Regions from separate parts of the Kutzneria sp. NPDC052558 genome, predicted to be linked through region 2. Evidence: riboswitches for the same ligand, from Rfam matches in the RefSeq annotation. Region 2 holds a riboswitch; each other region holds the start of a gene.
What was found. A riboswitch is a leader RNA that binds a small molecule or an ion and turns the genes downstream of it on or off. The one in region 2 is predicted to bind cobalamin.
Positions count from the first base shown of each region.

Region 1 (7,843 bases), on a different contig from region 2:
TGCTCGTCGGTGATGTAGGAGGCGTAGCCGGCCAGGTCGGCCAGCGCCGAGGGGTCGTCGACGCCCTGCACCGAGTCGACCACCTGCCACGCGCCCCGCTGCTGGAGGATGGAGGTGACCAGGGTGCGGTACTCCTTGGCCAGCTCACGGGTGGCGTCGTCGACCGCAGGCTCGTCCTGGATCTCGGCCTCCACCCACAGCGCCGCCCCGGGGCCGGTCGTGCCGGTGCCGATCCGCACGCGGTCGGTGCCGCGGACCACGGCGGCGCGCTCGCCGCCGGGCAGCCGGCCGATCTGGGTGATCACTGCCAGGGTGCCCACCTTCGCGTACTTGCCCTCCAACCGGGGCACCAGCAGCACCTTCGAGCCGGTGTCGCCGGCCTGCGCGGCCTCGACGGCGGCGCGGATCTCCGCGTCGGCGAGCTTGACCGGCACCACCATGCCGGGCAGCACGACCACGTCGTCCAGCGGGAGCACCGGGAGTGCCAGTGTTTCGCTCACGTCTTCCTCCAAGGTTGAGTCGTACTGGCTCAACCAACTGGAGCTCGGATGTGTTCCCGAAGTTGCGTTCGCTGATGGCGATCAGCATTTGTGACGCTGCGTGACCGCCAACCGCGCCCATCGGGACTGGACCAACGGGTGCAACGCGCGGTGATCCGACAAAATGCCTGCGTGTTCGTGACCCGTGCGCGGTGGACACCGACCGGGGCCACCTCCACCATTAACACGATCGGGTGAATCTAGGGGAAGGGGTCGCGCCGATGCACCGTCCTCGGTGGATACCGGCCGACGTCGACCTGGACCGCCCCAACCCGGCCCGGATCCTCGACTACTTCCTGGGCGGGGCCCACAACTTCGCGGTCGACCGGCGGGCGGCCAAGCAGGCCGTGCAGGCCATGCCCGAGGTGGCCAACGGCATGCGGGCCAGCCGGTCCTTCCTGCGGCGGGCGGTCACCGCGCTGGTCGAGGCCGGCGTCGACCAGTTCCTCGACCTCGGCTCCGGCATTCCGACCGTGGGCAACGTGCACGAGATCGCCCACCGCCTCGCCCCCGACGCGCGGGTGGTCTACGTGGACAACGAGCCCATCGCGGTGGCCCACAGTCGGACCATTCTCGGCGCCAACCCGCTGGTCGCCTCGGTGCGGGCCGACCTGCGCCACCCCGATTCGGTGCTGAACCTGCCCGCGGTCCGCGACATGATCGACTTCTCCCGGCCGGTGGGGCTGATCGCCATCGCCGTGCTGCACTACCTGCCCGACGACGACGATCCCCAGGGTCTGGTCGAGGCGTACCGCACCGCGCTGGCCCCCGGCAGCTTCCTGGCCCTGTCCCACGCCACCGTCGATTTCGTGCCCGAGGACCAGCTCCCGGGGGTGAGCCGGGTCGAGGGCATCTACCGGCAGATCAGCGCCCAGCTGCACCCCCGGCCGTACGGCGAGGTCGCCAAGTTCTTCACCGGCCTGGACCTGGTGCCGCCGGGCGTGGTGCCGGTGCGGCAGTGGCGCTCGGAGTGGAGCGAGCAGAACGAGGGCAAGGTCCACCTCTCCTACGGCGGCGTCGGCCACAAGCCCTGTCTCTGACTCTGACTCTGACGCTTGGAAGGGGGCTTTCCTCCACTCCGAGTGAAGGAAAGCCCCCTTCCAAGCGCGAAGATGCTCTCGCTGGGGCTGGGTGGGGGCGGGGGGTGGCTAGGCTGGGTCGGACCAGACGGCGGTGGGAGCGAGGAACCCGGTGGGAGTCCGGGGCGGTCGCGCCACTGTGAAAGCCAGACACTCCACCACCGGCCGTGATGTCTCTACCCGGGGCGCGGGACCCCGAGGAGGGTACGGCTGATGACTTCGCGCGTCCTGCTGCTTTCGACGGCAGACACGGACCTGTTGGCGGCGAGGGCCAGCGGGGCCGACTACACGGTCGGCAACCCGGCCCGGCTGGAGGTCGAGGAGCTGCCGGGGCTGCTTGCCGAGGCGGACCTGGTGGTGGTGCGGCTGCTGGGCGGCAAGCGGGCCTGGGAGGAGGGCCTGGACGCGGTCCTGGCCGGCGGCAAGCCGGTGGTGTGCCTGGGCGGGGAGGCGACGCCGGACGCGGAGCTGATGGCGGCCTCGACGGTGCCGGCGGGGGTGGCCACGCAAGCGCTTGCCTACCTGGTGGAGGGCGGCCCGGCCAACCTGGGCCAGCTGGCCAACTTCCTGTCGGACACGGTGTTGCTGACCGGCGAGGGCTTCGAGCCGCCGGCGCGGACCCCGGTGTTCGGCGTGCACGGGAAGCGGCGGCGCCAGGAGGGCAAGCCGACGGTGGGCATCGTGTTCTACCGGGCGCACGCGCTGGCCGGGAACACGGCGTTCGTGGACACACTGGCCGACGCGGTGGAGGCGGCGGGGGCCAACGTGCTGCCGGTGTTCTGCGGCTCCCTGCGCGGCCTGGCCGGCGACGAGTCGGATGGCCTGCTGGAGACGTTGGGCCGCTGCGACGCGGTGGTGGCGACGGTGCTGGCGGCCGGCGGGGCGGTGGCGGCGGACGCCAGCGCGGGCGGCGATGAAGACGCCTGGGACGCGGGGGCGTTGGCGCAGCTGGACATCCCGGTCCTACAAGGACTCTGCCTCACGTCGTCCCGGGCGACCTGGCGGGACTCGGACGCGGCGCTGACGCCGATGGACGCGGCGATGCAGGTTGCGATCCCGGAGTTCGACGGCCGGCTGATCGGGGTTCCCTTCTCCTTCAAGGAGAACGGCCCGGACGGCATCCCGGTGTACGTGGCCGACGCGGAGCGGGCCGCCCGCGTGGCCGGCACGGCGGTGGGGCTGGCGCGGCTGCGGCACCTGGAGAACAAGGACAAGAAGGTCGCGATCGTGCTGTCGTCGTACCCGACGAAGCACGCCCGGGTCGGCAACGCGGTCGGCCTGGACACGCCGGCCTCGGCGGTGATCCTGCTGCGGCGCATGGCCGAGCAGGGCTACGACCTCGGCGGCCTCGATGTGTCCACACTGGACGGCGACACGCTGATCCACCGGCTGATCGCCGCCGGCGGGCACGACGTGGACTGGCTGACCGAGGAGCAGATGTCCGGCGCGGCCATCAAGGTCCCGGCCGCCACCTACCGGACCTGGTTCGACGCGCTGCCACAGTCCTTCAAGGACGGTGTCGCCGAGCACTGGGGCGCGGCCCCCGGCCAGCTCTACGTGACCGACGACGAGATCTACGTGGCCTCGCTGCGCTTCGGCAACGTGATGCTGATGATCCAGCCGCCGCGCGGCTTCGGCGAGAACCCGGTGGCCATCTACCACGACCCGAACCTGCCGCCCTCGCACCAGTACCTGGCCGCCTACCGCTGGCTGGAGCACGAGTTCGGCGCGCACGCGGTGCTGCACCTTGGCAAGCACGGCACGCTGGAGTGGTTGCCGGGCAAGGGATTGGGCCTGGCCGACGACTGCGCGCCGGACGCGGTGCTCGGTAGCCTGCCGATGATCTACCCGTTCATCGTCAACGATCCGGGCGAGGGCACGCAGGCCAAGCGCCGCGCGCACGCCACGGTGGTCGACCACATGATCCCGCCGATGGCCCGCGCCGACACCTACGGCGACATGGCCAAGCTGGAGCAGCTGCTCGACGAGTACGCCACCGTGCAGGCCCTGGACCCGTCCAAGCTCGCCACCGTGCGCGGCCAGATCTGGGAACTGGTCACCAGCGCCAAGCTGCACCACGACCTGCACCAGGCCGAGGTCCCCGGCGAGGACGACTTCGACGACTTCGTCATGCACATCGACGGCTACCTGTGCGAGATCAAGGACGTGCAGATCCGGGACGGCCTGCATGTCCTCGGCCGCGCCCCGGAGGGCGAGGAGCTGGTCAACGACGTGCTGGCGGTGCTGCGGGCCCGCCAGGTGTTCGGCGGCAAGGTCGGCGCGATCACCGGACTGCGGGCGGCGCTGGCCGTCCACTTCGGACTGGACGAGGAGGCGCTGCTGGCCGACCCCGGCGCCCGCGTCGATGCCGGCCGACTGTCCGAACTGGTCGAGGGTCCAGCCCAGACCGGCGCGGACGTGGTGGACCTGCTGGAGGAGCTGGCCCGCCGGCTGGTGACGGGCGTGCACGACAACGGCTGGGCCACCGACGGGATCGTGGAAACCGTGCTGGGGCAACGGGTCGAGAGCGTGGAGCAGGTGCTCGGCTTCGCCCGGGACGAGGTGGCGCCGCGGCTGGCCCGGACCACCGACGAGATCCGCAACGTGCTGCGGGCGCTGGACGGCCGGTTCATCGAGCCGGGGCCGTCCGGTTCGCCGACCCGGGGCCTGGTGTCGGTGCTGCCCACCGGCCGCAACTTCTATTCCGTGGACCCCAAGGCGATTCCGTCCCGCAACGCCTTCGACGTGGGCTCGGCGCTGGCCGACTCCCTGCTGGCCCGGCATCACGAGGACACCGGCGAGTGGCCGCGCAGCGTGGGCCTGACGGTGTGGGGCACCTCGGCGATGCGGACCCAGGGCGACGACATCGCGGAACTGCTGTGGCTGCTGGGAACCCGGCCGGTGTGGGACGACGCGTCCCGCCGGGTCACCGGCTTCGAGATCGTTCCCGTTCCGGAACTGGGGCGTCCCCGGATCGACGTGGTGGTCAGGATTTCCGGCTTCTTCCGGGACGCCTTCCCGCACGTGGTCGCGGTGCTGGACGACGCGATCGCCGCGGTGGCCCGGCTGGACGAGTCCGACGAGGACAACTACGTGGCCGCCCACTTCCGCCGGGACCTGGCCGAACACGGCGACCAGCGCCGGGCGACCACCCGGATCTTCGGCTCCAAGCCGGGCGCGTACGGCGCCGGCCTGCTGCCGCTGATCGACTCCCGGAACTGGCGCGACGACGCCGACCTGGCCGAGGTCTACGCCACCTGGGGCGGCTACGCCTACGGCCGCGGCCTGGACGGCGCGCAGGCCCGCGACGACATGGAGACGGCCTACCGCCGGATCCAGGTGGCGGCCAAGAACGTGGACACCCGCGAGCACGACATCGCCGACTCGGACGACTATTTCCAGTACCACGGCGGCATGGTCGCGATGGTGCGCTCGCTCACCGGCGACAACCCGGCGGCCTACGTGGGCGACTCGGCGGTGCCGCACGCGGTGCGCACCCGCACGCTCGGCGAGGAGACCAAGCGGGTGTTCCGAGCCCGCGTTGTCAACCCCCGTTGGATATCGGCCATGCGTCGACATGGTTACAAGGGCGCCTTCGAGTTGGCGGCCACTGTGGACTACCTGTTCGGATTCGACGCGACCGCCGGAGTCGTGGACGACTGGATGTACGCGCAACTTGCAGAATCGTACGTTTTTGACAAGGAAGTCCAGGACTTCATGCGCAAGTCGAACCCGTGGGCGCTGCGCGGCGTGACGGAGCGCCTGTTGGAAGCAGCCGATCGGGGACTGTGGGCGCAGCCGGACGAGACCGTTCTCGACCAACTGCGCACGGTCTATCTGGAACTGGAAGGCCAGTTGGAGGAATAACCGGCGCCGTTTGACCCCAGACCGGTGACTTCGCGGGCATTTCGGGTCCGAAGGTCCTTTAATGACAGGAGACGCCGACGCGGGTTCGCCGCCGCCGGGAGGTGGCGGTGAACCCGCGGACGCCGGACGCCGTACCAGATAGCGCTCCGAGTCGTCCGTCGCTGGGGAAGGGGGTGCGCCGTGCGGGTCGAGTTGGTGGTGCTGGCCGTGATCGCCGCGGCCGGCCTCCTGCTGGGCTGGTGGCTGACCTCGCCTCGGTTCATCGGTTTCCTGGTGGCGCGCCGGCTTCGCCGGCTCAAGGCGGTGGCCCGCTCGCTCTCCCCGATGCTGAACGAGGAGACCGACCCGATGGCCAACGTGGTGGTGATCAACCGGGCCGAGTCGACACCGGTTCCGGCGCAGCGCAGCGCCGAGCTGCCGCCGCCCGACCACATCGACACGCTGACCCAGCCCATCGTGAACTGACGCGGAAATCAGTTCAGTAGAGCCAGAATTGACTGGCGGATCAACTCAACTGCATGGCCGCGTTGAGGCAGTCCAGGGCCGAGCTCTGCCGGCTGGCGTCGGCCGCGTCGAACGGTCCACTCCAGAACAGGCCGAGCTGGTTGCCGCGACTGCGTGACTTCCACACGGCCAACGCGTTGCGCACGGCGAAGGCGGTGTAGCTGCTCGACGGCGCGACTTCGTTGAGCGCCACCAGGTTGCGCACGAAGATGCCCTTGAACTGGGTCTGGTCCACGTCGCAGTGCAACGCCTCGCACGGCTCGTGCAGCACGCCGTTCGCATCCGAAAGCTTGGTCATCGCCGCGTCGGCCAGCGAGCCGGCGGCGGTCAGCAGACTCCGGTCCCCGGTCAGCCGGTACAGGTCGGCCAGCCCGCCCAGCACCACGCCCTGGTTGTAGGTCCACGTGGTGCGGCCGTTGTTCTCGCAGTCCTCGGTCAGCCCGTCGTTGACCAGACCCTGAGCGTTGATCATCCCGGTGTGGCTGAACCAGTCCCACTCCAGCAGCGCCCACTGCTTGTAGTTGGCCGCGGCCGGCCCGGTGGTGCGCAGCGACAGCGCGGCGGCCAGCGACAGGAACAGCTCGTTGGGAATCGCATTCTTGTAATTACGGTCCTTGGACCACCAGATGCCGCCGCCGCAGCGCAGGTCCCAGCCGTGCGCCATGTCGGTGAACAGGGACTCGGCCAGCACCAGGTACTTCTGCTCGCCGGTCTGGTCGTAGGCCTGCACCCAGGTCAGGCCCCACCAGCCCTCGTCGTCGTAGTAGTCGTTGCGGAACCAGCTGCCGATGTTCTGGTTGTAGGTGTTGGCGGCGCGCTCGGGCCCGATGTCGTTGCCCAGCAAGGCCGAGGCCACCAGCTGGGCCCGCAGCGCGTTGGCCGAGTTCCACCAGTTCGTGGTGTTGTACCGGCCGTCGTCCGGGTTGTACCAGTGGTCCAGTGTCGCGGACGCCTCAGTGATCCACTTGACGGCGGGGGCGGGAGCCACCGGCGCCGCCTGGGCGGCGGCCGGCAGCGCCAGCAGGAACGCGCCGATCAGCGCACCGAGACGAGCGAGCATGGGGACCAGCGTGACAGATCAAGATCGGAAGGCTTCGGCGACTCCGAGGAACAGGTCGTTGCCCTCCGGCTCGCCGACCGAGATCCGCACGCCCTCGCCCGGGAACGGCCGCACCATCACGCCCGCGGCCTGCGCCCGGTCGGCGAACTCGGTGGTCCGCTCGCCCAGCCGCAGCCACACGAAGTTGCCCTCCGATGGCGGCACCGGCCAGCCCTGGTCGCGCAGCGCGTCCAGCACCCGCCCGCGCTCCTTGGTGATGTGCTCCACCCGTTCGAACAGCTCGGCCTCGGCGGCCAGCGAGGCGAGCGCCGCCTCCTGCGCGAGCTGGCTGACGCCGAACGGCACGGCCACCTTGCGCAGCGCCGTGGCCACCGGCTCGTGCGCGACGGCGTAGCCGACCCGCAGCCCGGCCAGGCCGTAGGCCTTGGAGAAGGTGCGCAGCACCACCACGTTGGGCCGGTCCCGGTAGATCCCCAGGCCGTCGGGCACCTCGGCGTCCCGCACGAACTCCCGGTAGGCCTCGTCGAGCAGCACCACCACGTCGCCGGGCACCCGGTCCAGGAACGCCTCCAGCTCGGGCCGGCGCAGCGCGGTGCCGGTCGGGTTGTTCGGGTTGCACAGGATCACCAGCCGGGTCCGGTCGGTGATCGCGGCCGCCATGGCGTCCAGGTCGTGCCGCTCGTCCGCGGTCAGCGGCACCTGCACCGAGCGGGCGCCGACCATCTGCGTGATGATCGGGTACGCCTCGAACGACCGCCACGGGTAGACCACCTCGTCGCCGTCGTCGCAGGCGG
Region 1 is NZ_JBIUAG010000015.1:81,079-88,921, forward strand. It holds gene lon (endopeptidase La) at 1-500, opposite strand, end outside; gene ACIG5F_RS26370 (SAM-dependent methyltransferase) at 761-1,579, shown strand; cobalamin riboswitch at 1,723-1,867, shown strand; gene cobN (cobaltochelatase subunit CobN) at 1,832-5,485, shown strand; gene ACIG5F_RS26380 (hypothetical protein) at 5,666-5,950, shown strand; gene ACIG5F_RS26385 (glycoside hydrolase family 76 protein) at 5,991-7,049, opposite strand; gene hisC (histidinol-phosphate transaminase) at 7,068-7,843, opposite strand, start outside.
Region 1: another riboswitch for cobalamin. It lies ahead of cobN (cobaltochelatase subunit CobN); the one in region 2 lies ahead of ACIG5F_RS04495 (ABC transporter substrate-binding protein).

Region 2 (7,843 bases):
GCGACACCCCGGGCGCGGTGGAGATCGCCCGCCGGGTCCGCGCCGCTCTGATGGCCGCCGGCCTCCCCCCAACCCCCTTCGCCGCCCCACCCCACTCCGCTCAGTAACCGCCCTCCCACTTGGAAGGGGGCTTTCCTACACTCGGAGTGTAGGAAAGCCCCCTTCCAAGCGGGGAATGGCGAGTCGGTGGGGTCAGGTGGGGACTCTGCGTAGCAGGGTGGCGGCTTCGTCGGCCTGGCCGGCGGCCAGGAGGAGGTCGACGGCCTCCACGGACAGGGCCGGCACGGCGGGAGTGGACCAGGCGGCGGCGGTGAGCAGTTCGGCGGCCTCGCGGACGTGACCGCCGCGGAACTCGGCGACGGCCAGGTTGCGCAGCGCCCACGGCGAGACGGCCAGCTCGATCGACCGCCGCCATGCGGCGACGGCCGCCTCGCTTTCCCTGGCGTGCCAGCGGGCCACGCCCAGGTGGTAGGCGGTCAGCCAGTTCTCCGGGGCCGCCTCCAGCATCGCCCGCCACGGCGCGGACACCAGGCTGCGGCCGGGCGGCTGCTCCGGGTCGGAGGCGATCATGTTGCCGTGCAACAACTCCAGCCACGGCCGCTGCGGCGCGCCGAGGCCGGTGAACGGCGTGGCCGGCAGCAGCACGCCCAGGCGGGTCAGCTCCAGCGCGCCCCAGCCCGAGCCGGCGGCGATCAGCTCGCCGGGCGGCGCCTCGTCCCACTCGGTGTGCCCGCGGGGGTCGCGCACCTTGGTGTCGACCCGCAGCGACTCCCCGTCGGCCAGCACGAAGTCGACCTGGAAGGGCAGATCGCGCGCGGTGTCCCACTCCCACACCCGCAGCGTGTCGCCGTGCACCGGCGCGGCGAACACCGGCCCGCCGCTGGCCGGCTGGAAGGCCGGCGAGCAGAACGGCACCGGCCGGTGTTCCCGCTTGTGCCACAACGAATGCAGCCGACCGCCCTGTCCGATGAGGACGGTCGCGATCAACAGGTCGTTCTCCAGCACCACCGCCGGCACCGGACGGGGGTCCCGGGGTCGGGCCGTCCGCCGCGGCCACGGCACCGCGCCTATCGCACCAAGGGCCGAGCCCGGGCTGTCCTGGCCGCTCTCGGCGACCGGCAGCACCACTTCGGCTTGACGCAGCTGGGTCACCACTCACTCCCCGACTCGCCTGCGCGAATGCTCCCCACCGACCGCACCGATGTCAACCGGAGCATCCCCCGACCAGGTCACGTTGACAGTGTTGACGGGCGCTGCCTACCGTGACCGGGCCGTGGTGACCGGAATCCGCCGCCAGACCGGAGCGGCACTCGCCACTGTGGTCGGGATGTGCGCGAGAACGCATGGGTCACTGGGCTTTTCACCGCCTGGGAAGGCCGCTCGCCGCACGCACCACCCGTCAGCCAGGAGGCCCGCCACGGCACGGCAAGGCGCGTCCACGAGGTGATGGAGGGCCGGCTGTCGATGCCTGCGCGCGGTGCCGCGCCGTCCGGCGAGCGGGCCCGGTTCTCCGCGCTGCTCTCCGGTTCGGTCGTTGTCCTGGTCCTGCCCTGCTGGCCGGAGTGCTGCTCGGCCCCGTGTCACTGCCGGTCACCGACACGCTCTCGGTGCTGATCGGCCGCATTCTCGGCGGTTCCACCCGGCCGGGTGATGCCATCCTCTGGGAGGTGCGAACGCCCCAGGTTCTGCTAGGGGCGGTCGCCGGGGCCGGCCGGCCCAAGGCCCCCGTGGCGACCAAGGTCTTCCACTACGATTGCCGCGGGGACAAGCAACCGCTGTCCTCGGGGCACTTCGCCGCGCCCGACGCGATCATCGCGCACGCCGGCGGCGTGAACGTCTTCACCGACGTCCAGGACAGCTGGATCCACGTGTCCTGGGAGGAAGTGGTGGCGCGGGCGCCGGAGGTGATCACCATCGACGCGGCCGACGAGGAACAGGCGCGGCAGATGGAGGATTTCCTGCTGGGGCGGCCGGAACTGGCCGGACTGCCGGCTATCGCGCAGCGGCGGTTCTTCGTGCTGCCGTACGCGAACCGGGTGTCGGACGGGCGGGACGTGGACTCCGCGGTCGCGTTGGCGAAGTTCCTCCATGGCTGAGCGGATGCTGCCCGGGACGGCGCTGACCGACCCGGCCGAGATGGGGCGGTTCCTGGCCGACAACCGCCGCCGGTGGTCCACCGACGACAACCGGGTCGCCGGCACCCTGTGGTGGTACAGCACCAGCAGCGTGGTGCTGACCTCGCTGCTGACCCGGCTGGCCGAGATCGACCTGGCCGCCGACCCGGCGCTGGACCGCCTGCGGGTGCACGTCGGCGAGGACGGCCGCGTCGTGAACGTCCACCCCGGCGGTCTGCTGCCCGAAGTCGCCTTGCTGCCAACGGCTTTGCGGGCCGCGCTGGAGCCGGTGCTGGAGACGTTGTCGGCGGTGTCCGGGGTGCGGCTGCCGCCGCTGTGGGCCATCACCACCGACGCCGTCGCCAACAGCCTGCTGCGGGCCTGGCGGGATCTGGGCGATCCGGCCCGTGGCGTCGAGCAGGCGTCCTGGCTGGTGGCCGGGATGGGCCGGCCGCTGCCGCCGGCTCGCTTCGTGCCGATCGAGGGGAAGCCGTTGGTGCGCCGGGTTTCCTGCTGCCTCATCGACCACGCCGGCTTCGCCCCCTGCGCCAGCTGCCCCCACCAGGACCCCGACGTCCGCCGCGCCCGCATGCTCGCCGCCGCCCAACTCCTCTGAACCCCGGCGGGGTCAGGGTTTGCGGGCCACGCCGGCGTAGATGCCGGAGTGCTCGGGGTCGTCGCCCTGGTCGGCGGCGGACTCGGGGCGCCAGTTGGCGGTGAAGACCACGCCCGGCTCGACCAGGTCGAAGCCGTCGAACAGGGCGGTGACCTGGGCGTGGGTGCGGGGGTGGATGGGCTCGGCGCTGTTCTGGAACACCCCGACCGCCTTGGCCATGCCCTCCTCCATGTTGTCCGGCGTGAAGTGGGACAGCGCCAGGTAGCTGCCCGACGGCAGGGCGTCGCGGTAGCGGGCGATCACGCCGGCCGGATCGTCGGCGTCGGCGATGAACTGGAAAACCCCGACCATGAGCAGGCCGATCGGCTGGTCGAAGTCCAGCATCCGGCGGGTCTCGGGGTCGTTGAGGATGCGCTCGGGGTCGCGCAGGTCGGACTGCACCATCACGGCGTTGGGGTCGTCACGCAGGATCAACTGGCTGTGCGCGACCGCGACCGGCTCGTAGTCCACGTACACCACCCGGCAGGACGGATCGGCCTCGTGGGCGACCTCGTGCACGTTGCCGACGGTGGGAATGCCGGAGCCGATGTCGAGGAACTGCCGGATGCCGTTGTCGATGAGGAACAGCACGGCCCGGCGCAGGAACGAGCGGTTCAGGCGGGCCATCTCCCGCACCGGCACCACCTGGGCCAGTTGGTCGCCGATCATGCGGTCGCGCTCGAAGTTGTGCGCCCCGCCGAGCACGTAGTCGTAGATCCGGGCCGAGCTGGGGACGTCGACGTCGACCTCGGCCGGCACCCAGTCCACTGCTCCCGACATGACTGTCTCCCTATCCCAGTGTGATCCGGTCCGCACTCACCGACGGCGAGAGCGGCTCGCCCTGTCCCGCGTCCACGCCGACGGCACGCAGCCGGCGCAGATGCTCCTCGTGCCGGATGCCGCCGACCGCCACCGGCAGCCCCAGGCTGTGCGCGAAGTCGACCAGGCTGCGGACCACCGGCTCGGTGATCTCGGCGGCGCGCTCCTCGGCCAGCGAGTCGCCGAGCCGAGGGTCGAGCACCACCGCCCGCAGCGTGAACTCCCCGCGCAGCAACAGGTCCGCGTGCTCGGTGCCGTAGTCCAAAAGGGACGATGTGACGCCCATTTCGGCCAGCACCAGGATGTTGTCGATGATCTCGTCGTTCTGGGCGGCGCTGCCAAGCGACACCCCCAGCCGCAGCTGCTCGGCCGGCAACTCCACCGCGTCCAGCTCGCGGCGGACCACACCGACCAGGTCCGGGTCGCGGGCCTGGCCGGCCGACAGGTCGACCACCAGCGGCGGCGTGGCCGGGCCGTGGGCCTTCCACCACTCGGCCGCCTGCTGGCAGGCCCGGCGGATCACCCAGCGACCGACCGGCAGCACCACGCCGGTCTCCTCGGCCAGCGCCAGCACCTCGCTGTGCCGCATCGGCTGCTGCGCCGGCGGCCGCCAGGCCAGCCGGGCGGTGACGCCGATCGTCGTCTCGTCGGAGAAACGCAGCAGCCGCTGGTAGACCACGTCCAGCTGGTCGGCCTGAAGCGCGCCGGGCAGGGTCGCGGCCAGCCGGAACCGGGAGCGGTCGGCGGCGTCCTGCCGGGCGTCGAACAGGTCCCACTGGCCGGCGCCGCGCCGCTTGGCCCGGTGCAGCGTCATGTCGGCGGCCCGCAGCAGCTCGGCCGGGTCCTGGCCGGTGCCGATCCGGTCCACGATGCCCATGCAGGTGGACACCGCGATGCCGTCGCCGCCGACGAACATCGGCACCGCCAGCGTGTCCAGCACCCGGGCCGCGTACTCGCCGACGCCCGGTGTGTCGGCGGTGCCCTCCAGCAGCACGGCGAACTCGTCGCCGCCCAGCCGGGCGACCATCGCCGTCTCGCCCTGGAACACACTCTCCAGCCGCTGCGCCACCGCCCGTAGCAACTGGTCGCCGACGTGCTGGCCGAGGCCGTCGTTGACCACCGTGAACCGGTCGAGTCCGAAGTGGAACAACGTGATCCGGCCGTTGGCCGGCGATCCGCCCAGCGCACGCTCCAAAGTGGACACGAAGTACTGGCGGTTGGGCAGGCCGGTCAGCATGTCGTGCAGCGACTGGTGGCCCAGCCGGTCGCCCAGCAGGTGCAGCTCGGTGACGTCCTCGACCATGGTGACCAGGTAGGCCGGCTGGTCGTGGTCGTCGCGCAGCAGCGACACCGCCAGGTAGGCCCACACCGACTCGCCGTCCTGGTGCACCAGCCGGCAGCGCTCGCGGAAGTTGGGCCGGCGGCCGGCCAGCAGGTCGGCGATGCTCTCGGCCAGCCAGCCGGCGGCGTCGGCGTGGGCCAGGTCCTGCACGCTCATGCCGGCCAGCTCCGGCTGGCCGTAGCCGAGGATCTCGGTCAGCGCGGCGTTGGTCTGGGCGAACTTGCCGGTGGGAGTGCTGATCGCGATGCCGACGGCCGAGGAGGAGAAGATCGCCCGCAGGCGGGCGTCGCTGTCGGCCAGGCTGCGCTCGGTGTCCCGCTTGGCCTTGATCAGCGAGCGCTTCAGCGCCTCCTGGCTGATGTAGGTGCGTTCCCGCAGCGCCTCGGCGTACCCGGCGGCCAGCACGCTGAGCACCGCCACCACCCGGGCCGGCAGCTCGGGCGGCGGATTCGGCATCGCCAGCAGGCCGCGGCCCAGCACGTCCAGGGTGGTGGCCAGGGTGGCCTTGCCGGAGATGGCCCGGTTGACCAGGGCCGGGCCGATCTCCGCGACCCCGGCCGGGTCCGGCGGCTCGGCGACGACCGCGTCGGCCAGGGTGGCGGTCATCCGGCCCAGCAGCCGCACGATCTTGGCGTGCGACATCGGGATGAAGACCGTCTTCGCGATCTCCGCCGCCCAGGCGCGCGTCAGGTCGGTCCGCCAGCTCTCGTCGACGGGACCTCGCTGCGGGTGATCGTTCACGCCGGTCGGCTCGCTCCTTTGGTCGGGGATAGCGCTCACAAGCGTCCGAGCGGACGTACCGTGGCAGTGTTTACTCGGTCTGGATGTTGGAAACGCTCCCCCGAACGTGTGAAAGTGGTCGCTCAGGTCCGACCCAACGCGTCCGGCGGCGGCTGCGGCGGCGCCACCGGCTCGCCGTCGACAAGGACTTTCGCGTTCCGGGCAAACTCCTGACCTGCGACGCAGCGCGCCGGAAAGGCCGATCCGGCCGTGCGCCGGGCCAGCTCCGCCGTCGGCAGCTCGTCGTTCGAGGCCGCCGCCACCAGATTGCCGAACCGCCGGCCGCGAAAAACTCCCGGCTCGGCCATCACCAGCACGTGCTCGAACACCGCACCCAGCGTGGCCGCGAACCTCCTGGCGAAGTGCAGGCCCCCGCCGTCGGCCAGGTTCGCCACGTACGTGCCGTGCGACCGCAGCACCCTCCGCACCTCGCGGGTGTACTCCAGCGTGGCCAGCGGGCCCGGCATCAGCGCACTCTCGAAGGCGTCCACCACCACCAGGTCCGCCGTGTCGTCCCGCCGGGTCGCCGTCTCCTGCCGGCCGTCGCCGACCCGCACCTTCAGCTGCGGCACCGACCTCAGGTCCAGCTGCTCCCGCACCAGCTCCACCAGCGGGCCGTCCGCCTCGATCACCAGCTGCCGGGACCCCTTGCGCGTGGCCGCCACATACCTCGCCACCGTGCACGCCCCGCCCCCGATGTGCAGCACCTCCAGCGGCTGCCCGGCCGGGTGGGCCAGGTCCACCACGTCGCCGATCCTTCGCACGTAGTCGAATTCCAGGTGCTCCGGGTCGTCCAGGTCCACATAGGACTGCGCGACCCCGTTCACCGACAGCAGCCAGCCCCCCGGCCGATCCGGGTCCCTCGCCAGTTCCGCCTCGCCGAATCGGACCGGCGCCCGGGTCTCCGCCGGCCCCTGCCGCTGATTCGGCCGGCTCCTCGGCGACCTTCCGTGCCCCACTGCCGCTCCTCCCCGACCGAGCCGCCAACCCTAGTGCAGTGATGCACCTCACCCCGTCCCGGGATAACCCGCCGCCACCGCCCCTGACCAGGCCTTACCGCCCCCGACCAGCCGATTGGAAACTGCCGCGACGCCTGTGCTAATCTTTCTCCCGTCAGCGAGGGAAACCCCACGGGAAACCTTCGACGAGCGGCGCTAGCTCAACTGGCAGAGCAGCTGACTCTTAATCAGCGGGTTCGGGGTTCGAGTCCCTGGCGCCGCACTTCCGACATCCAGGTCAACATCTTCGTTGACCTGGATGTTTGCTATTTCCCTCATTTCATCCTCACCGTCCACAGTGGACGCATGTGGGCCCGAGGGGAGCCCGAGCGTCACACGATCATCAACCCGCCACGACGCGACCTTGCGCGGCACCAACCGGGCCGTCGCGTCAGCCGCCTCCCGCGCCACCTGCGGCAGCACCGACGTGTAAGTGTCCGAGGTGATCGTGATCGACGAGTGCCGCAGCATCGCCTGCACCACCTTCATCTCCACTCCTGCCGCCAACGCCAGCGTCGCGGTGCCATGCCGCAGACCAGTCGACGACCTTGTGCAGGGCGATCTTGATGACATAGCGCTGGTTGTCCATCACGGCCCGGCCGCACCGGTCCGGCCAACTGGCCAGCATCACCACGTACGCCTCCTGCGTCGCGTCGTCGGCGACGTGCCGGCTGCCACAGGCGCGCCTGGCCACCAGCAACGTCGTCGGCATGGTCGCCTCGCAGAAGTCGGCGAAGTCCCCTTGCGGGTCTCCCGCCGGCTCGGCGGAATCTGCTCGCCCGTCCAGGATCCCGACCCGTTCGGGTTCGAGGCGATCTACGCGGGCCGGACCGTGCTTGGCGCGCGACCGCCCTGGGACATCGGGGCGCCCCAACCGATGCTGGCCGAGGCACTCGCCGACGGCCGGCTCGCTGGCGAGGTGCTCGACGTCGGATGTGGCACGGGTGAGCACGCACTGCTGTGCGCGGCGGCGGGTCACGCGTGCACCGGCATCGACATCGCCGAGTCGGCGCTAGAGGTGGCCAGGACAAGGCGGCCGAGCGTGGCCTCGCCGTCGAGTGGATTGCCGGGGATGCCGTCCAGTTGCCCGGGCTTCGGAACCGGTTCGACACGGTCGTCGACTGCGGGTTCCTGG
Region 2 is NZ_JBIUAG010000002.1:319,307-327,149, forward strand. It holds gene ACIG5F_RS04485 (LamB/YcsF family protein) at 1-107, shown strand, start outside; gene ACIG5F_RS04490 (hypothetical protein) at 193-1,152, opposite strand; cobalamin riboswitch at 1,283-1,412, shown strand; gene ACIG5F_RS04495 (ABC transporter substrate-binding protein) at 1,578-2,096, shown strand; gene ACIG5F_RS04500 (Fe-S oxidoreductase) at 2,089-2,730, shown strand; gene ACIG5F_RS04505 (SAM-dependent methyltransferase) at 2,743-3,549, opposite strand; gene ACIG5F_RS04510 (putative bifunctional diguanylate cyclase/phosphodiesterase) at 3,560-5,671, opposite strand; gene ACIG5F_RS04515 (spermidine synthase) at 5,794-6,669, opposite strand; tRNA gene ACIG5F_RS04520 (tRNA-Lys) at 6,859-6,931, shown strand; gene ACIG5F_RS04525 (hypothetical protein) at 7,100-7,687, opposite strand; gene ACIG5F_RS04530 (class I SAM-dependent methyltransferase) at 7,586-7,843, shown strand, end outside.

Region 3 (7,843 bases), on a different contig from region 2:
CACGGTCTTGTCCGCGCTCGCGGACGCCAGCAGCCGGCCGTCATCGCTATAGGACACCGCCTCGACGGTGTCGGTGTGCACGGTGATCCTGGCGGCGTAGGGCGTGGCCAACGCACTGAGCAGGCCGTCACGGGTCCCCGGCGTGGGGGAGAGCCGGTAGGCGGCGAGGCTGAGCTGGATCGACAGCGCCGGGTTCGACTCGCGCAGCGCGGCGGCGTCGAGGGCGGCCTTGCCGGCGATGGCCGCGTTGCGCTCCTGCGCGATCGCGTACTGGGACCGCACGGCGATCCCGGTGGCGATCACGGCCAGCACGAGAAGAACCGCCAGCAGCGCCGTGAGTTGGCGGCTCCGGCGGCTGCGGCGGCGCTCGCTGGCCTGCTCGGCGGCCTCCGCCGCGAGACTGGTCTCGAGGAATTCCCGTTCTCGTGCGGTCAGCGTCGTGTCGTGGGCGCCGAGCCGATCGCGGGCGACCGCCAGCCGGGCGCCGCGGTAGAGCGCCCCTGGGTCGCGGTGGACCAGCTCCCAGGCGTTGGTGGCCTCGGTGAGTTCCCGGTGGGCGCGCAGCCGGTCCCGGTCGCAGGCAAGCCATCCGCGCAGCCGGGGCCAGCAGCGGATCAACGCCTCGTGGGTGATCTGCACGCTGTCGCGGTCGGCGGTCAGCAGCCGGGCGCTGGTCAGCTTCTCCAGCACCACGGCGGTGTCGGGATCGGCGTCCAGTTCCGTCCGGGCGACGCGGCGCTTGGTGTCCTCGGTGCCCTCGCCGAAGGCGGTCAACCGCAGGAACAGGCCGCGGACGATCTCGCGCTGCGTGGCGTCGAGTGCGGTGTGGACCTGCTCCGCGGTGTGGGCGATGGCCTGGTGCAGGCCGCCGGTCTCCTCGTAGCCCGCGACCGTCAGCCGGGTGCCGCGTCGCCGACGCCAGGTCTCCATCAGCGCGTGCGACACCAGCGGCAGCACCGCCGGCTGGCCGGCGGCGTCGGCGATCAGCCGGGACACGAGCGCGGATTCGACAGTCAGCCCGGCATGCACCGCGGGCTGGATGATGGCTTCCCGCAACTGCTCCGGGCTCAGCGGGCCGACGGGGACCTGGGCGTCCCGCAACGCCGCCACCAACTCGGGGTGTCGCAGGCAATGGCCGTAGAAGTCGGCCCGCACCCCGAGCACCACTCGGACCCGGCTGCCCGGCGCGCTGGTGGCCGCCACCAACGCGGCGATGAACCCCGCTCGCTCGTCCGGGTCGTGGCAGAGGGTGAAGACCTCCTCGAACTGGTCGACCACCACCAACAGGTCGACGTCGTCCGGTTCGTCGTGCAGGGCTTGGCGCACCCGCAGCCGCAGGTTGTCCGGTGCGGCGGCGAGTTCCGCCCGTAACTCCACTGAGGACAGTCCGCTCGCCGCGGCCAGGTGGACGGCCAACTCCTCGATCGGATGTGGTCCCGGGGTGAGCAACAGCGTCGGCCCGGTCGCGATCAGTCCCTGCTTGCGGGCCATGGCCACCAGTCCGGCCCGCACGAGCGAGGACTTCCCGGAGCCCGACGCGCCGAACACGCCGACCAGCCGTCGCTGGCTCACCCGGGTCACGAGGTCGTCGAGCAACTCGTCCCGGCCGAAGAACCGGTCGGCGTCATCGGGTTCGAACGGTGCCAGCCCCAGATAGGGCGCGCAACCGGGGTCGCGGTTGTCGATATCGCCGCCGATCTGGGCGGTGAGCTCGTGCCAGCGGGCCCGCCAGTGCTCGGGGTCGCCGCCGCAGGCCGTGACGTAGGCCAGCGTGACCGCCAGCGTGGGCGGCTTCCGTCCGGCGGCGGCCTGTGACAGCACCGTCGGCGAGTAGTGCGCGGCCTGGCTGAGCTCCCGGTATGTCGGGCGGCCGGCCCGCTCCCGCAGTCGGCGCAAGTCGGCGGCGAACGCGCCCACCGCGCCGTGCGTCGGGTCCAGCGGTCGTTCGGGTCGTGGCACAGCCCCTCCTCGGCAGACCTCTGGATCCTGTCTACCGGGATAGCCACGCAGAGTCGCGACATCGTCGCTCACGGTGCCCGATCGTGCAGTCGGTGGGACACGCCGGCACAACATGTGGGTGCTTGCGACTGATCGCCGCCCATGTATTGTGCTCACCGAGCTGGTTCGGCCGTCCCGCCAGGGCGGTCGTCGTAAGAGGGAACCCGGTGCGAATCCGGGACTGCCCCGCAGCGGTGAACGGGAACGACCGCCGTAACGAAGCACTGGGCCGCGGTGGCCTGGGAAGCGACGGCCAGTAGGTGCCTGCCGGCATGCCCGTGAGTCCGAAGACCTGCCCGCTCGCCCGTTCGCACCGTGAACGGGCTCGTGTCCAGGCCCCGAGGGAGGGCGTGGGGGATCGCCGGCCGGCGCCTGCCGGTGGGTCCTCGCGCGCCGCCCGCAAAGGCCGACAGCGTGCGAGGAGCTCAGGCTGTGACGCAGACAGTGGTGCGGGTAGACACCGATCCCCACCCGACGATGCGGGTCAGGAAACGAAGCGGCGAGTTCGAGGCCGTCGACGTGAACAAGATCGTCAAGGCGGTCGGGCGCTGCGCGGTCGGGCTGGCCGAGGTGGACCCGCTGCGGGTGGCCACCAAGACGATCAACGGCCTGTACGACGGCGCGACCACCGAGGAGCTGGACCGGCTGTCCATCCAGACGGCGGCCGAGCTGGTGTCGGAGGAGCCCGAGTACTCCAAGCTGGCGGCCCAGCTGCTGGCGGCGTACATCGACAAGGAGGTCCGCCTCCAGGGCGTCCACTCCTTCAGCCAGAGCATCGCGCTGGGCCACCGCGAGGGCCTGATCGGCGACGAGACGGCCAAGTTCGTGGCCACCCACGCCCGCAAGCTGGACGACGCGATCGACGCGGACGCCGACCGGCGGTTCGAGTACTTCGGCCTGCGCACGGTGTACGACCGCTACCTGTTGCGCCACCCCGACAAGCGCACGGTGGTGGAGCGCCCGCAGTACTGGCTGCTGCGCGTGGCCTGCGGCCTGTCGCACACCGCGGGCGAGGCGATCCGCTTCTACCGCCTGATGTCCTCGCTGGCGTACCTGCCGAGCTCGCCGACGCTGTTCAACTCGGGCACCCGGCACACCCAGATGTCCTCGTGCTACCTGCTCGACTCGCCGCGCGACGAACTCGAGTCGATCTACGAGCGGTACGCGCAGGTGGCGCAGCTGTCCAAGTTCGCGGGCGGCATCGGCGTGCAGTGGTCCCGGGTTCGCTCCCGGGGCGCGTTGATCCGCGGCACCAACGGCCACTCCAACGGCATCGTGCCGTGGCTGCGCACGCTGGACGCGTCGGTGGCGGCGGTCAACCAGGGCGGCCGGCGCAAGGGCGCGGCCTGCGTCTACCTGGAGACGTGGCACCCGGACATCGAGGAGTTCCTCGAGCTGCGCGACAACACCGGCGAGGACGCGCGGCGCACGCACAACCTGAACATCGCCAACTGGATCCCGGACGAGTTCATGCGCCGGGTCGAGGCCGACGCCGACTGGTCGCTGTTCGACCCGGACGAGACGCCGGAGCTGCCGGACCTGTGGGGCGAGGAGTTCGACCGCGCCTACCGCGCGGCCGAGCAGGCCGGCCGGGCCGTGCGCACGGTCAAGGCCCGCGACCTGTACGCCAAGATGATGCGCACGCTGGCCCAGACCGGCAACGGCTGGATGACCTTCAAGGACACCGCCAACCGCACCTGCAACCAGACCGCCGAACCGGGCAACGTGGTGCACCTGTCCAATCTCTGCACGGAGATCCTGGAGGTCACCAGCGACACCGAGACCGCGGTGTGCAACCTCGGCTCGGTCAACCTGGGCGCGCACGTGCTCGGCGATTCCATGGACTGGGACAAGCTGCGCGAGACCGTGCGCACCGCGGTCACGTTCCTGGACCGCGTGATCGACATCAACTACTACCCGACCGCGCCGGCCGGCCGGTCCAACCCGCGCTGGCGGCCGGTTGGCCTGGGCGTGATGGGCTTGCAGGACGTGTTCTTCAAGCACCGCCTGGACTTCGACTCGGCCGCGGCCAAGCAGCTGTCCACCCGCATCGCCGAGGAGATCTACCTCACGGCCCTGGAGACCTCGGCCGACCTGGCCGCGTCGGCCGGCGCGCACCCGGCCTACAACCAGACCCGGGCGGCCCAGGGCGATCTCCAGCCCGACCTGTGGGGCGTGACGCCGACGCAGACCGAGCGCTGGGCCGCGCTGCGCGAGCGGGTCGCCGAGAGCGGCCTGCGCAACTCGCTGCTGATCGCCGTCGCGCCGACGGCGACGATCGCCTCGATCGCCGGCTGCTACGAGTGCATCGAGCCGCAGGTGTCCAACGTGTTCAAGCGGGAGACCCTGTCCGGGGAGTTCTTGCAGGTCAACACCTATCTCGTCGCGGAGCTCAAGCAGCACGGCCTGTGGACCGCGCAGACCCGCGACCAGCTCAAGCGGGACGACGGCTCGGCGCAGGGCCTGGCCGGCCTGCCCGAGGCCAGCCGCTCGCTGTTCCGCACGGCGTGGGAACTTCCGCAGAAGTCGCTGATCGAGCTGGCCGCCGCCCGCGGCCCGTACATCGACCAGAGCCAGTCGCTGAACCTGTTCCTGGCCTCGCCGACGATCGGCAAGCTGTCCTCGATGTACCGCTACGCCTGGCAGTCCGGGCTGAAGACCACCTACTACCTGCGGTCCCGTCCGGCGACGCGCATCCAGCAGGCGACGGTGCCCGCGGCCCCGGCCGATGTGATCGCCTGCTCCCTCGAGAACCCCGAATCGTGTGAGGCCTGCCAGTGACCACCCTCGACAACACCGCGCGCAAGCAGTCCCTGCTCGACCCGGGCATGGACCTGACCCTGCGGCCGATGCGCTATCCCCTGTTCTACGAGCGTTTCCGCGACGCCATCAAGAACACGTGGACGGTGGAGGAGGTCGACCTGCACTCCGACCTCGCCGACCTGAAGAAGCTGACGCCGGCCGAGCAGCACCTGATCAACCGGCTGGTCGCCTTCTTCGCCACCGGCGACACCATCGTCGCCAACAACCTGGTGCTCAACCTGTACGAGCACGTCAACGCGCCCGAGGCCCGGCTCTACCTGTCGCGCCAGCTGTTCGAGGAGGCCGTGCACGTCCAGTTCTACCTGACGCTGCTGGACACCTACCTGCCCGACGAGAACGAGCGGGCCGAGGCGTTCGCGGCGGTGGACAACATCCCGTCCATCCGGGACAAGGCCGAGTTCTGCTACAAGTGGATCGACTCCATCGAGCACCTGAACCGCTTGCACAGCAAGGAGGACCGCAAGGCCTTCCTGCTCAACCTGATCTGCTTCGCCGCCTGCATCGAGGGCCTGTTCTTCTACGGCGCCTTCGCCTACGTGTACTTCCTGCGCTCGCGCGGCCTGCTCAACGGGCTGGCCTCGGGCACCAACTGGGTGTTCCGCGACGAGTCCATGCACATGGCGTTCGCCTTCGACGTGGTGGACACGGTTCGCCGCGAGGAGCCGGAGCTGTTCGACGACGCGCTGCACGACCAGGTCCGGCAGATGCTGCGCGAGGCGGTGGACGCGGAGACCAAGTTCGCCGAAGACCTGCTGGGACAAGGGGTTGCCGGCATGTCGTTGGCGGACATGCGCGCCTATCTTGAGCACGTGGCCGACCGTCGGCTGGCCGCGCTGGGCCTGGCCCCGGAGTTCAACGCCAAGAACCCCTTCGGGTTCATGGAGTTGCAGGACGTGCAGGAGCTGTCCAACTTCTTCGAGCGCCGGGTCTCCGCGTACCAGGTCGCTGTTACGGGAACGGTCAGCTTCGACGAAGATTTCTGAAAGGAGAGGGCATCGGCTACCCGGGGGCCGAGCCCCGCGCGGCACAAGCGCTGTGCCGCTGAGCACAGGAGTCATCAAGAACGCGTTCGGGTGACGGTGTGCACTTGCGCCGAGAACTACCATGTTCCGGTGATGGATGGTGTTGGACGGGTCGTCGTCGGTGTCGACGGCTCGGTCGGCAGCTTGCAGGCTTTGCGGCGGGCGGTGACCGAGGCGCGGATGCGCTCGGTGCCGCTCGTCGCGGTCATCGCGTGGAGCGCGCCGGGCGGCGAGGCCGCCTACCGGCGGACGTTCGACGTGCAGCTCAAGCAGTTGTGGGAGCAAGGAGCCTGGGAGCGGCTGGCCAGAGCGTGGGACGAGGCGCTTGGCGGCATTCCCGAGGACGTGGACGTGCGGCAGGTGGCGGTGCGCGCCGACGCGGGCAAGGCGTTGGTGTGTGTCGCGAACAACGAGAACGACCTGATGGTGATCGGCGCGGGCCGGCGCAGCGTGTGGCGCCGGGCCTTCATCCCCTCGGTGCCGAGGTACTGCGCGGCCCACGCGCGGTGCGCGATGCTGGTGGTGCCGCCGTCACCGCTGAGTCAGCAGATGGATCACGGCATGCTGCCGCGGTTGTTGCGCCGCAAGCGGGTCGTGAACGATCTCGTCGGCAACAACGGGTAGTCGGTCCGGGGCCGAACCGATCGGGATCCGGGAACACGGCCGGATCCCGGTTGGCCGCGCTCGCGGGGGCCGACTCAGTCTTCCGGCTGCCAGCGGTATTTCCGCAGGTTGACGCGCTGGCCGTCGGCCAGCACGCCCTCGGCCCGCAGCCGGGCCAGCTGCTCGTGGGCGATGTGCGGGGACGGCGTGCCGTTGGCCCGCAGGATCCGGTGCCACGGCAGGTCGTGGCCGTCCTCGGACAGCAGCGCCCCCACCATGCGCGGGCTGGGCGCGCCGACCATGGCCGCGATGTCGCCGTAGGTCGACACCCGGCCGGGCGGCACGTCCTTGATCGCTTCCCGCATCCGCTCGTGCAGCGCCTCGTCCATGCGGGCGATTATGCCCGCATGGACGAGGCTGGGCTCACAGGCCCGAGCACTGCCCGATCGCGCCGCCGCGCACGGTGTTCGGGGCGGCGATGTCGCTCGGCGCGGGCGTGTTCGCGGTGCAGCTCAACGCGCCGATGACCGCGACGCCGGCCACCACCGGCTGCCGCGCGCCGGTGTGGTTGCCGGACAACACAAGCGCGCCGTCCACGCGGCCGCCGACGATCGTCACGTCCTGCGTGACACCGGCGATGCTGGCCGCCCCGTGCACGGTGGTGTCGAGCAGTTCCACCGCGTTCGCGCCGGATGCGCTGACCCCGCCGGTGATCGTCGAGCTCGTGGCCACCAGCGAGGCCCCCGGCGACACCACGATCGCGCCGGTGACGTCGGCGTGGTCAAGGCAGGTGACGCCGTCGGTGACGGCCAGCGATCCGTTGTGCCGGCCGGTGATCGTGGTGGTGCAGGCCGGCGGGGCCGGCAGCAGGTTCACCTGGAAGCTCTTGGCCGCCCCGGTGTTGCCGGCCGCGTCCGTGGTGCGGTACTCGATGGTGTGCTGGCCGTAGCTGGGCGTCGGATCGTCCCAAGGGGACAGTCGTGGCCTGCCCAGCTTGCCGTAGACCAGATGGTCGATCTCGGTGCCGCTGGGCGTGAAGTGCCACGGTTTGGCCGAGTCGGTGGGCCAGCCGAAGTAGTTGAACCAGCCGTCGCCGTCGGTGCGGAACTCGCTGACCAGCGAGCCGGTCTTGTCGTCGGCGGCGGTCAGCAGCATGTCGAACGGTCCATTGTAGACGTACTCGGCGGTGCCGTCCGCCTTCTTGACCGTCAGCAGCGCTGACGACAGCTGGTACGAGGTGGACGGATCCGTGGCGTCCACCGTCCAGCTGCGGGACTTGCCGCCGACCGTGGCGGTCAGCGTGTGCGCCCCGGTCAGCTTGAGGGGCTTGAGGTCCACGTCGTTGGCCGTGGTGGCCAGCGCCTTGCCGTCCAGTGCCCACTTCACCGGCACGACCT
Region 3 is NZ_JBIUAG010000005.1:68,420-76,262, forward strand. It holds gene ACIG5F_RS11265 (hypothetical protein) at 1-1,959, opposite strand, end outside; cobalamin riboswitch at 2,104-2,313, shown strand; gene ACIG5F_RS11270 (ribonucleoside-diphosphate reductase subunit alpha) at 2,431-4,779, shown strand; gene ACIG5F_RS11275 (ribonucleotide-diphosphate reductase subunit beta) at 4,776-5,804, shown strand; gene ACIG5F_RS11280 (universal stress protein) at 5,937-6,467, shown strand; gene ACIG5F_RS11285 (MGMT family protein) at 6,542-6,835, opposite strand; gene ACIG5F_RS11290 (M64 family metallopeptidase) at 6,870-7,843, opposite strand, start outside.
Region 3: another riboswitch for cobalamin. It lies ahead of ACIG5F_RS11270 (ribonucleoside-diphosphate reductase subunit alpha); the one in region 2 lies ahead of ACIG5F_RS04495 (ABC transporter substrate-binding protein).

Region 4 (7,843 bases), on a different contig from region 2:
GGGCCTGCCCATCGCGGTGCTGGTGGTGCTGCTGTGCCTGGTGCAGCTGCCGTTCACGCCTTTCTCCTCCGCGCGCAACGCGGTGCTGCCGACGATCCTCAGCGGCGACCGGTACATGGTGGGCCTGGCGGTGATGCGCACGACGGACCAGCTGAGCCTGGTCGGCGGCATCGCGGCCGGGGCGACGCTGGTGACCCTGCTGGGCACCTCCACGACGTTGGCGATCGACGCCGTGACGTTCGCGCTGTCGGCGCTGCTGGTCGGGCTCGGGGTACGCAGCCACCGCCCGCCCGGCGTCCCGCACAAGAAGCACCTGCGGGCCGGTCTCCGGCTCGTGGCCGGCGATCCGCAGCTGCGGGCCCTGGTCGCAATCGCTTGCGTCAACGGCTTCTACATCGTGCCGGAGTCACTCGCCGTGCCCTACGCCGCGCAGCTACGAGGCGGCACCGGCGCGGTCGGCTGGCTCCTGGCCGCCGTGCCGGCCGGCTCGGTCGTCGGCATGCTCTGGCTCAAGAGCCTCCGCCCCGACCTGCGGTTGCGCCTGATGGTCCCGCTGACCGTCGCCACGTGCGCCATCCTCGTGCCCACCTGGGCCGCCCCCGCACTCGCCGTCTCCGCCGCCCTCTGGGCCTTGTCCGGCCTGGCCAGCGCCCACGACATGGTCGTCCAAGGCGCGTTCGTGCAACGGGTTCCCGACGCCTCCCGAGGCCAGGCCATCGGCCTGGCCAGCGCCGCCATGCAGTCCGCCCAGGGCATCGGCATCGTCTTGGCCGGCCTGCTCGCCGAGGTCCTCAATCCTGGTGCCGTCATCGGCTTGGCCGGCGCCGCCGGCGTGGTCGCCGCGACGGCCGCCGGCCTCGCCTGGCGGCGGGCAGCGGGATAGGTTCTTCCTTGTGACGGACCGCAATCCGGCCGGGCGGATGGTCGACGCCGCCCGGGCCTGGCTGGACAGTCTGGACGACGAGCAGCGCGCGGCGGCGGCGTGGCCGTGGCCGGCGGAGGAGGAGCGGCGCCGCTGGTACTACACGCCGACCGACCACGGGGGCCTGCCGCTGACGCGGATGCGGCCGGCGCAGCAGCAGCTGGCGATGAGGCTGGTGGCGTCGGGACTGTCGCGGGCGGGCTTCGTGACGGTGTCGACGATCATGGGCCTGGAGAACGTGCTCGACGGCCTGGAGGGCTGGCGCGTGGACTGGGGCCGGGAGCGCGGGCGGGATCCGCAGCTGTACTGGCTGCGGGTGTTCGGCGAGCCGTCGGACGAGGGCCCCTGGTCGTGGCGGTTCGGCGGGCACCACGTGTCGGTGCACCACGTTGTGCTGAACGGCACAGTTCAGGCCAGCACGCCGTGCTTCCTCGGCGCGGACCCGGCGGCCTCGCCGCTGCTGGGCGGCCACCTGCTCCGGCCGCTCGGGGCGGTGGAGGACCTGGGCCGGGAGCTGGTGCGCTCGTTCGACGAGGAGCTGCTCAAGCAGACGATCATCAGCCGGACGCCGCCGGTGGACGTCGTCAGCGGCAACCGGCCCCGGATCGCCCACGGGGACACGGCGATGCGCCTGCCGGACGTCTGGCGCGGCCGGTTCACCGAGCCGCGCCTGGCCGAGTCCGTTGAGCAGATCCAGCGCAACGCCGAGGCCGGCATCGGCCTGCGGCCGGAGCATCTCGACGACGTGAGCCTGACGACCGTCCCGAAGGGCGTGCCGGCGGCCAAGTTGTCACGACAACAGCAGGACCAGTTGCGAGCCCTGCTCATGGTGTTCCTGGGCCGGGTCCCGGACGAGCTGGCCGAGCGGGAGGCGGCCAAGTTCGCCGGCGACAAGCTGCTGGACGTGCACTTCGCCTGGGCCGGCGGCGTCGAGCCGGGCCAGCCGCACTACTACCGGCTACAAGGTCCGCGATTGCTGGCCGAGTACGACAACACGCAGCGCGAGGTCAACCACGTGCACTCGGTGTGGCGGGACCCGGAGGGCGACTTCGGCGACGACGTGCTGGCCCGCCACCTCGCCGCCCACCACCGTTAGGGCGCGGGTGGCGCATGGAGGAACGCCACCCGCGCGAGTCCGTCAGTGCTGGGCGGCCAGCCACTCGTCCAGGCTGGTCCGCGCCAGCCGGGCGTCCGGCCCGGGCAGCAGCACGGTCTGTCCGGGCACGCCGCCGTAGAACAGGGCGTTCGGGTCGGTGATCACCTGGCGCCGGTCGCCCCGGTAGGCCAGCACCCGGCGCACCCACTCGTCCAAGGTGTGCGACTGCGGCCCGGCGATCTCGACGATGCCGTTGGCCGGGTCCCCGGCGGCGGCGCCGGCGACCGCTGTTGACACGTCAACAGCGGCGATGGGCTGCACGCCCACCCCCGGCAGCCGGACCGCGCCGTCGACCATGGACGAGTCGGCGATGGCCCCGGCGAACTCGAAGAACTGAGTGGCCCGCAGGATGGTGTGCGGCAGCCCGGCCGCGCGGATGGCGCTTTCCTGGGCGACCTTGGCCCGGTAGTAGCCGATCTCGGGCGAGCGGTCGATGCCGATGATCGACAGCGCCACGTAGTGGCCGACGCCGGCCTCCCGGGCGGCCTCGGTCAGGTTGCCGGTCGAGGTGGTGAAGAAGCTCATCACGTCGTCGTCGGCGAACGACGGCGAGTTGGACACGTCGACCAGCACGTTCGCGTCCTGAAGCACCTCCTTGAGCCCCTCGCCGGTCAGCGTGTTCACACCGGTGCTCGGCGCGGCGGCGACGGCCTCGTGGCCGGCCTCGGTCAGCCGGCGCACCACGCCCGAGCCGATCAGGCCGGTGCCCCCGATGACGACGATCTTCATGGTTCCTCCCCGTGTTCGCGGTGGCTCGCCAGCTAGGACCGGGCAGCCCTCAGGTTTGTGACACCCCGGCTGTCACACATCCGGGGCCGGCCCGGTCCTAGCTGATCGTCAACCCGAGAACCGGAGGAGCACACCGTGGACGACTTCTACGCCGCCGGACCGCCGCCACAGCTGGACGTGGTGGCCACCGTGCCGAACGCGCCCCAGATCCACGCGCAGGCCGAGGCGATGACCATTCTCGTCACGCTGCCGCCCGACAGCCCCGGCGCGCCGCCGCACCGCCACTCCGGCCCGGCCTACGGCTACGTGGTCAAGGGCGAGATCGTCTTCGAGCTGGAGGGCGAGCCGGCGCGGGTGGTCAAGGCGGGCGAGGCGTTCTGGGAGCCGGGCGGCGACGTGATCCACTACCAGGACGGCAACCACCTGGCCGACGCCGAGTCGGCCTTCGTGGTGACCATGTTCTGCGTGCCCGGGCAGCCGATGCTGGTGCCGGTCAGCGCCGAGGAACTGGCGCTGCGCAAGGACCGCCGCGCGCCGGTTTCCGTTGGCAGGACAGGCGTTCAGCCCAACGGATGATGCCAACGGGGTCCGTGGGCGCTGGGTGGGCGACGGGGCTGGCGTACGCTGCGGAGGCACCGCGCCAGCCCCGTCGAAAGGGACCACACAGCATGGAGACGACGCTCGACGACGCGGCCGCGGTCTTCGCCGAGGTGCGGCCCCGCCTGTTCGGCATCGCCTACCGCATGCTGGGCACGGCCGCCGACGCCGAGGATCTGGTGCAGGAGGTCTGGATCCGCTGGCAGACCTGCGATCGCTCGGCGGTGCGCAACCCCGCGGCCTACCTGGCCACCACCGCCACCCGGCTGGCCATCAACGCCACCCAGACGGCCTACGCGCGGCGGGAGAGCTACGTCGGGCCGTGGCTGCCGGAGCCGATCGACACATCGGCCGACCCGCAGCTGGGCGCCGAGCGGGCGGCCGCGCTGGAACTGGGTGTGTTGCTGCTGCTGGAAAAGCTCACGCCGACCGAGCGCGCCGCCTACGTGCTGCGGGAGGCGTTCGACTACCCGTACCAGCAGATCGCCGAGATCGTGCAGACCACGGAGGCCACCGCCCGGCAGTACGTCAGCCGCGCCCGCAAGCATCTGGCGGCCGAGCGCCGGGCCCCGGTCGACCCGGACGAGCAGCGGCGGCTGCTGACCGCCTTCGTCAAGGCGGCGCAGGCCGGGGACCTGTCGGCGCTGGAGGAGCTGTTCGCCGCGGACGTCGTCAGCTACTCCGACGGCGGCGGCGTCGTGCGGGCCACGAAGCACGTGGTCAGGGGCGCGGACGCGGTGGCCAAGCTGGTGCGCGCCTGGTCGACCAACTTCTGGGACGACGTGCGGGCCGTGCCGGCCGCCCTGAACGGCGCGGATGCCGTGCTGCTGCAACGCAACGGCGAGACGATCGGCGTGCTGGCCGTGGCCGGATCGGCCGCGGGCATCGACGAGGTGATGTGGGTGCTGAACCCGGCCAAGCTCACCGCGCTGTGAGCTCGGCCGGTCGGCTCAGGCCCGGGCCGGCAGCAGGCCCAGCCGGCCGACCACCTCGGTGGTGGCCCTGGACATGTTGAACGTGTAGAAGTGCACGCCCGGCACGCCCTCGTCGATCAGGCGCTGGGCCAGTTCGGTGACCACGTCGATGCCCTCGGCCCGAAAGGCCTTCGGGTCGTCGACCAGCGGTTCGAGCCGCCGCGCGATCGACGCCGGCACTGGGGCGCCGGACAGCTCCACGGTCTTGTGCAGCGTGCGAGCCGTGGTCAGCGGCAGAATCCCGGGCAACAGCGGGGCGTCGCAGCCCCGCGCGGCCATCCGGTCCCGCAGCCGCAGGAAGTCCTCGGCCTCGAAGAACAGCTGCGCGATGGCGAAGTCCGCGCCGGCCCGGAACTTCCGCACCAGGTACTCGGTGTCGGTGTCGAGGTCGGCCGAGCGGGGATGCCCGTACGGGAAAGCCGAGACTCCCACACAGAAGTCGCCGAGCTCCCGCACCAACGAGACCAGTTCCTCGGCGTAGGTCAACCCCTGCGGGTGCTTGACCCACTCCCCCATCGGGTCGCCGGGCGGGTCGCCCCGCACGGCCAGGATGTTGCGCACCCCCACCGCCGCGTACCAGCCGATGACGTTGCGCAGCTCGGCGACCGAGTGGTCGACGGCGGTCAGGTGCGCCATCGGCAACAGGGACGTCTCCTGCACCACCCGACCGGTGGTGCGGATCGTCCGGTCCCGACTCGACCCGCCGGCCCCGTAGGTCACCGACATGAACGCCGGGTCCAGGCCCTCCAACTGCCGGATCGCCAGCCAGAGCCGCTGCTCGTCGGCGGCGTCACGGGGCGGGAAGAACTCGACCGAGAACACCGGCCCCGGCCCGTTCAGGCGATCCAGCACATGCGCGCACTCCACGCGTGTCAGCTCCATCCTCGTGGACAACACAGCCGTGCCCGCGGCCGGTGTCTGACTCCCGGCCCGTGGAGCCGGTCACAGTGGCGGGACCGTGCCGGATTCGCACCGGCTTCCCTGCACCGCGGGCCTCGGCCAGACGATACCGGCCGAGGCCCCGCGGGTCCCGCACACGCCCGCCATTCGGAACGACAACGGAGGAAACAGCCAGATCTTTCAGGCCAGATGCCTGGCGTGCTGAGGTTCACCCCGGTGGTGAACGACGTCAGCAGCTCGGCGGGGTTGCGGTAGGCGGGGTTGCGGTAGTCGCACCTGCGACCGGCCGCTGTGCCCCCAGCGCGCCGCCCCGCAGATCGGCCGGCCGCTGCGCGCCAACGAGAACCGCAGTACCTTCGTGCCGTACCCGGACTGCTAGCGTTAACGGTGTTAACCGAGCCGCGAGATGGGGAGTCCGATGCGTGTAGTGGTCGCCGGGGCGTCCGGGGTGATCGGGACCGCGCTGACACCGGTCCTGCGTTCCGCCGGACACGAGGTCCTTCGCCTGGTCCGCCGCTCCCCCACCGCCGCCGACGAACGCCAATGGGATCCGGTGGCGGGTTCTCTTGAGGACGGGGCGCTGGACGGCGTCGATGCCGTGATCAACCTGTGTGCGGTCGACACCACCGCTCGGAGATGGACACCCGAGTTCAAGCAGGAGCTCATCGACAGCCGCGTCGTGCCCACACGGGTGCTGGCGGAGGCAGTCGCTTCCCACGGCGTTCCCGCGCTGTTGAACAGCTCGTCCGTCGCCTACTACGGCGACACCGGCGACACCGTCGTCGACGAGTCCGCGCCTGCCGGGTCCGGATTCCTCGCCGACATGGACCGCGAGCGTGAAGAGGCTGCCGCTGCCGCCTCGGACGCTCGGGTTGTCTTGCTGCGCACAGGGATTGTTCTGTCGCCTACCGGCGGTTTGCTCGGGCAGCTGCGGCCCATGGTCGCCTGGGGCGCGGGAGGCCGCATGGGGACTGGACGGCAGTACCTCGCATGGATCTCCCTCCACGACGAGGTCTCCGCCATCAAGCACGTTCTCGAACACCCCGAGATCACCGGCCCCGTCAACCTGTCCGGGCCCCAACCCGTCACCAACGCCGAAATGGTCCGCGCCGTCGGCCGCCTCCTCCACCGCCCCACCCCATGGGTCTACCCGCCCCGGCTCCTACGACTGTTCGCCGGCGAACTCGCCGACGCCGGCGCCCTCACCGGCCAACGCGCCGTCCCCGACGCACTGCTGCGCCACGGCTTCGAATTCCGCCATCCGACCGTGTCGGTGGCACTGGCGGCTGCTTTGTAGGAGGTTCTTGGGGGTGGGGGTGGAGGTGGGGGTGGGTCTGTGGTTCTTGCGCTGATCGGGTGCTCGCCACACTTTCATGTGCACCGGCTGGCAGGGCTGCGCTTGCCCCACCGCTAGGGCGTGTCTACCGCTGGGTTCAAATGCTTTAGCCCTTGCCGTGTCTGGCTGGAGTGCCGCGAGTCAGGTGGGGGGTGGGGGTCGTGGCGCGGTGGCGGGAGGGTGGGTGGTGCGGTTTACAGAGGGCTTGGGACGTGGGAGGGGGGTGGCTTTGGTTGTTTGGTTGCCGTTTGGGGGGTGGGCGCGTTGCTAGGTTGGAAAGCGCTTTCCTGAAGGAATCTTCAGGGTGGACACGATCGGGTAATCCTTGTCTGGCAAGGGGATTTGTCTCTGGTGAGTGGTAAGATGGGGGTATGTCAGCGAACCCAGAATTGCCAGTCGACGCCGAGAGGTGGCGACTGAGCGACGGGGCGCTGCGCAGTGACGGGAAAAGGCGGGAGCGGCGACGTAAGGCCGACTACCTGGGGCAGGTCGAGGATGTGCGGGAGTTGTGGAACCGCACCAACCGGACCAAGGACGATCGGGCGGCGCTGGTCGCGGATCTGACAGTGGAGTGGGAGATCACCCGGGGTGAGGCCCGGGAGCTGGTGCGGCACGCGGAGTTGTTTCAGCGGGACGCGGTCCGGGAGGTGGCGGCCGAGGCGTTGCTGAGCAGGCAGCATCTGGTCGTCATGGACAAGACGCTCGCCGAGGCGCCGGAGCCGGACCGGGAGAAGGTCGAGGCGGCGTTGGTGCGATACGCGGCGACGCTCGACCTCGGCCAGTTCAAGGACGTCGCCCAGCGGATCCTGGTGTTGCTGGACCAGGACGGGAAAGCGCCTGATGACCGGGAGTCAGCCCGGCCCAAGCGGACGTTGACCATCCGCAAGCGCCGCAACGGCGGGGACATCGACGGGTTCCTCGACCTGGAGAGCCTGGCGCTGTTGGAGGCGCTGATCAGCCCGTTGGCCAAGCCGACATCGGCTGAGGACCCGCGCACGACCGCCGAGCGGCAGGGCGACGCGCTGGTGGAGATCCTCGAACTGGCGGCCGGCTGCAAGGACCTGCCCGAGGAGGGCGGGGAGAAGCCGCACATCGCCCTCACCATGTCGTGGAAGGACTTTCAGGAGCAGCGGGGCACCGCCGACCTGGCGGGCATGGGGCCGCTCAACGCCGCCTCGGTGCGCAGGATCGCCTGCGACAGCACGATCCTGCGGGTGGTGCTCGGGGCC
Region 4 is NZ_JBIUAG010000037.1:7,956-15,798, forward strand. It holds gene ACIG5F_RS41260 (MFS transporter) at 1-883, shown strand, start outside; gene ACIG5F_RS41265 (DUF3500 domain-containing protein) at 894-2,018, shown strand; gene ACIG5F_RS41270 (SDR family oxidoreductase) at 2,061-2,807, opposite strand; gene ACIG5F_RS41275 (cupin domain-containing protein) at 2,943-3,383, shown strand; gene ACIG5F_RS41280 (RNA polymerase sigma-70 factor) at 3,476-4,339, shown strand; gene ACIG5F_RS41285 (methylenetetrahydrofolate reductase) at 4,355-5,260, opposite strand; cobalamin riboswitch at 5,270-5,391, opposite strand; partial or broken gene ACIG5F_RS41290 (short-chain fatty acyl-CoA regulator family protein) at 5,547-5,657, shown strand; gene ACIG5F_RS41295 (TIGR01777 family oxidoreductase) at 5,697-6,575, shown strand; gene ACIG5F_RS41300 (DUF222 domain-containing protein) at 6,986-7,843, shown strand, end outside.
Region 4: another riboswitch for cobalamin. It lies ahead of ACIG5F_RS41285 (methylenetetrahydrofolate reductase); the one in region 2 lies ahead of ACIG5F_RS04495 (ABC transporter substrate-binding protein).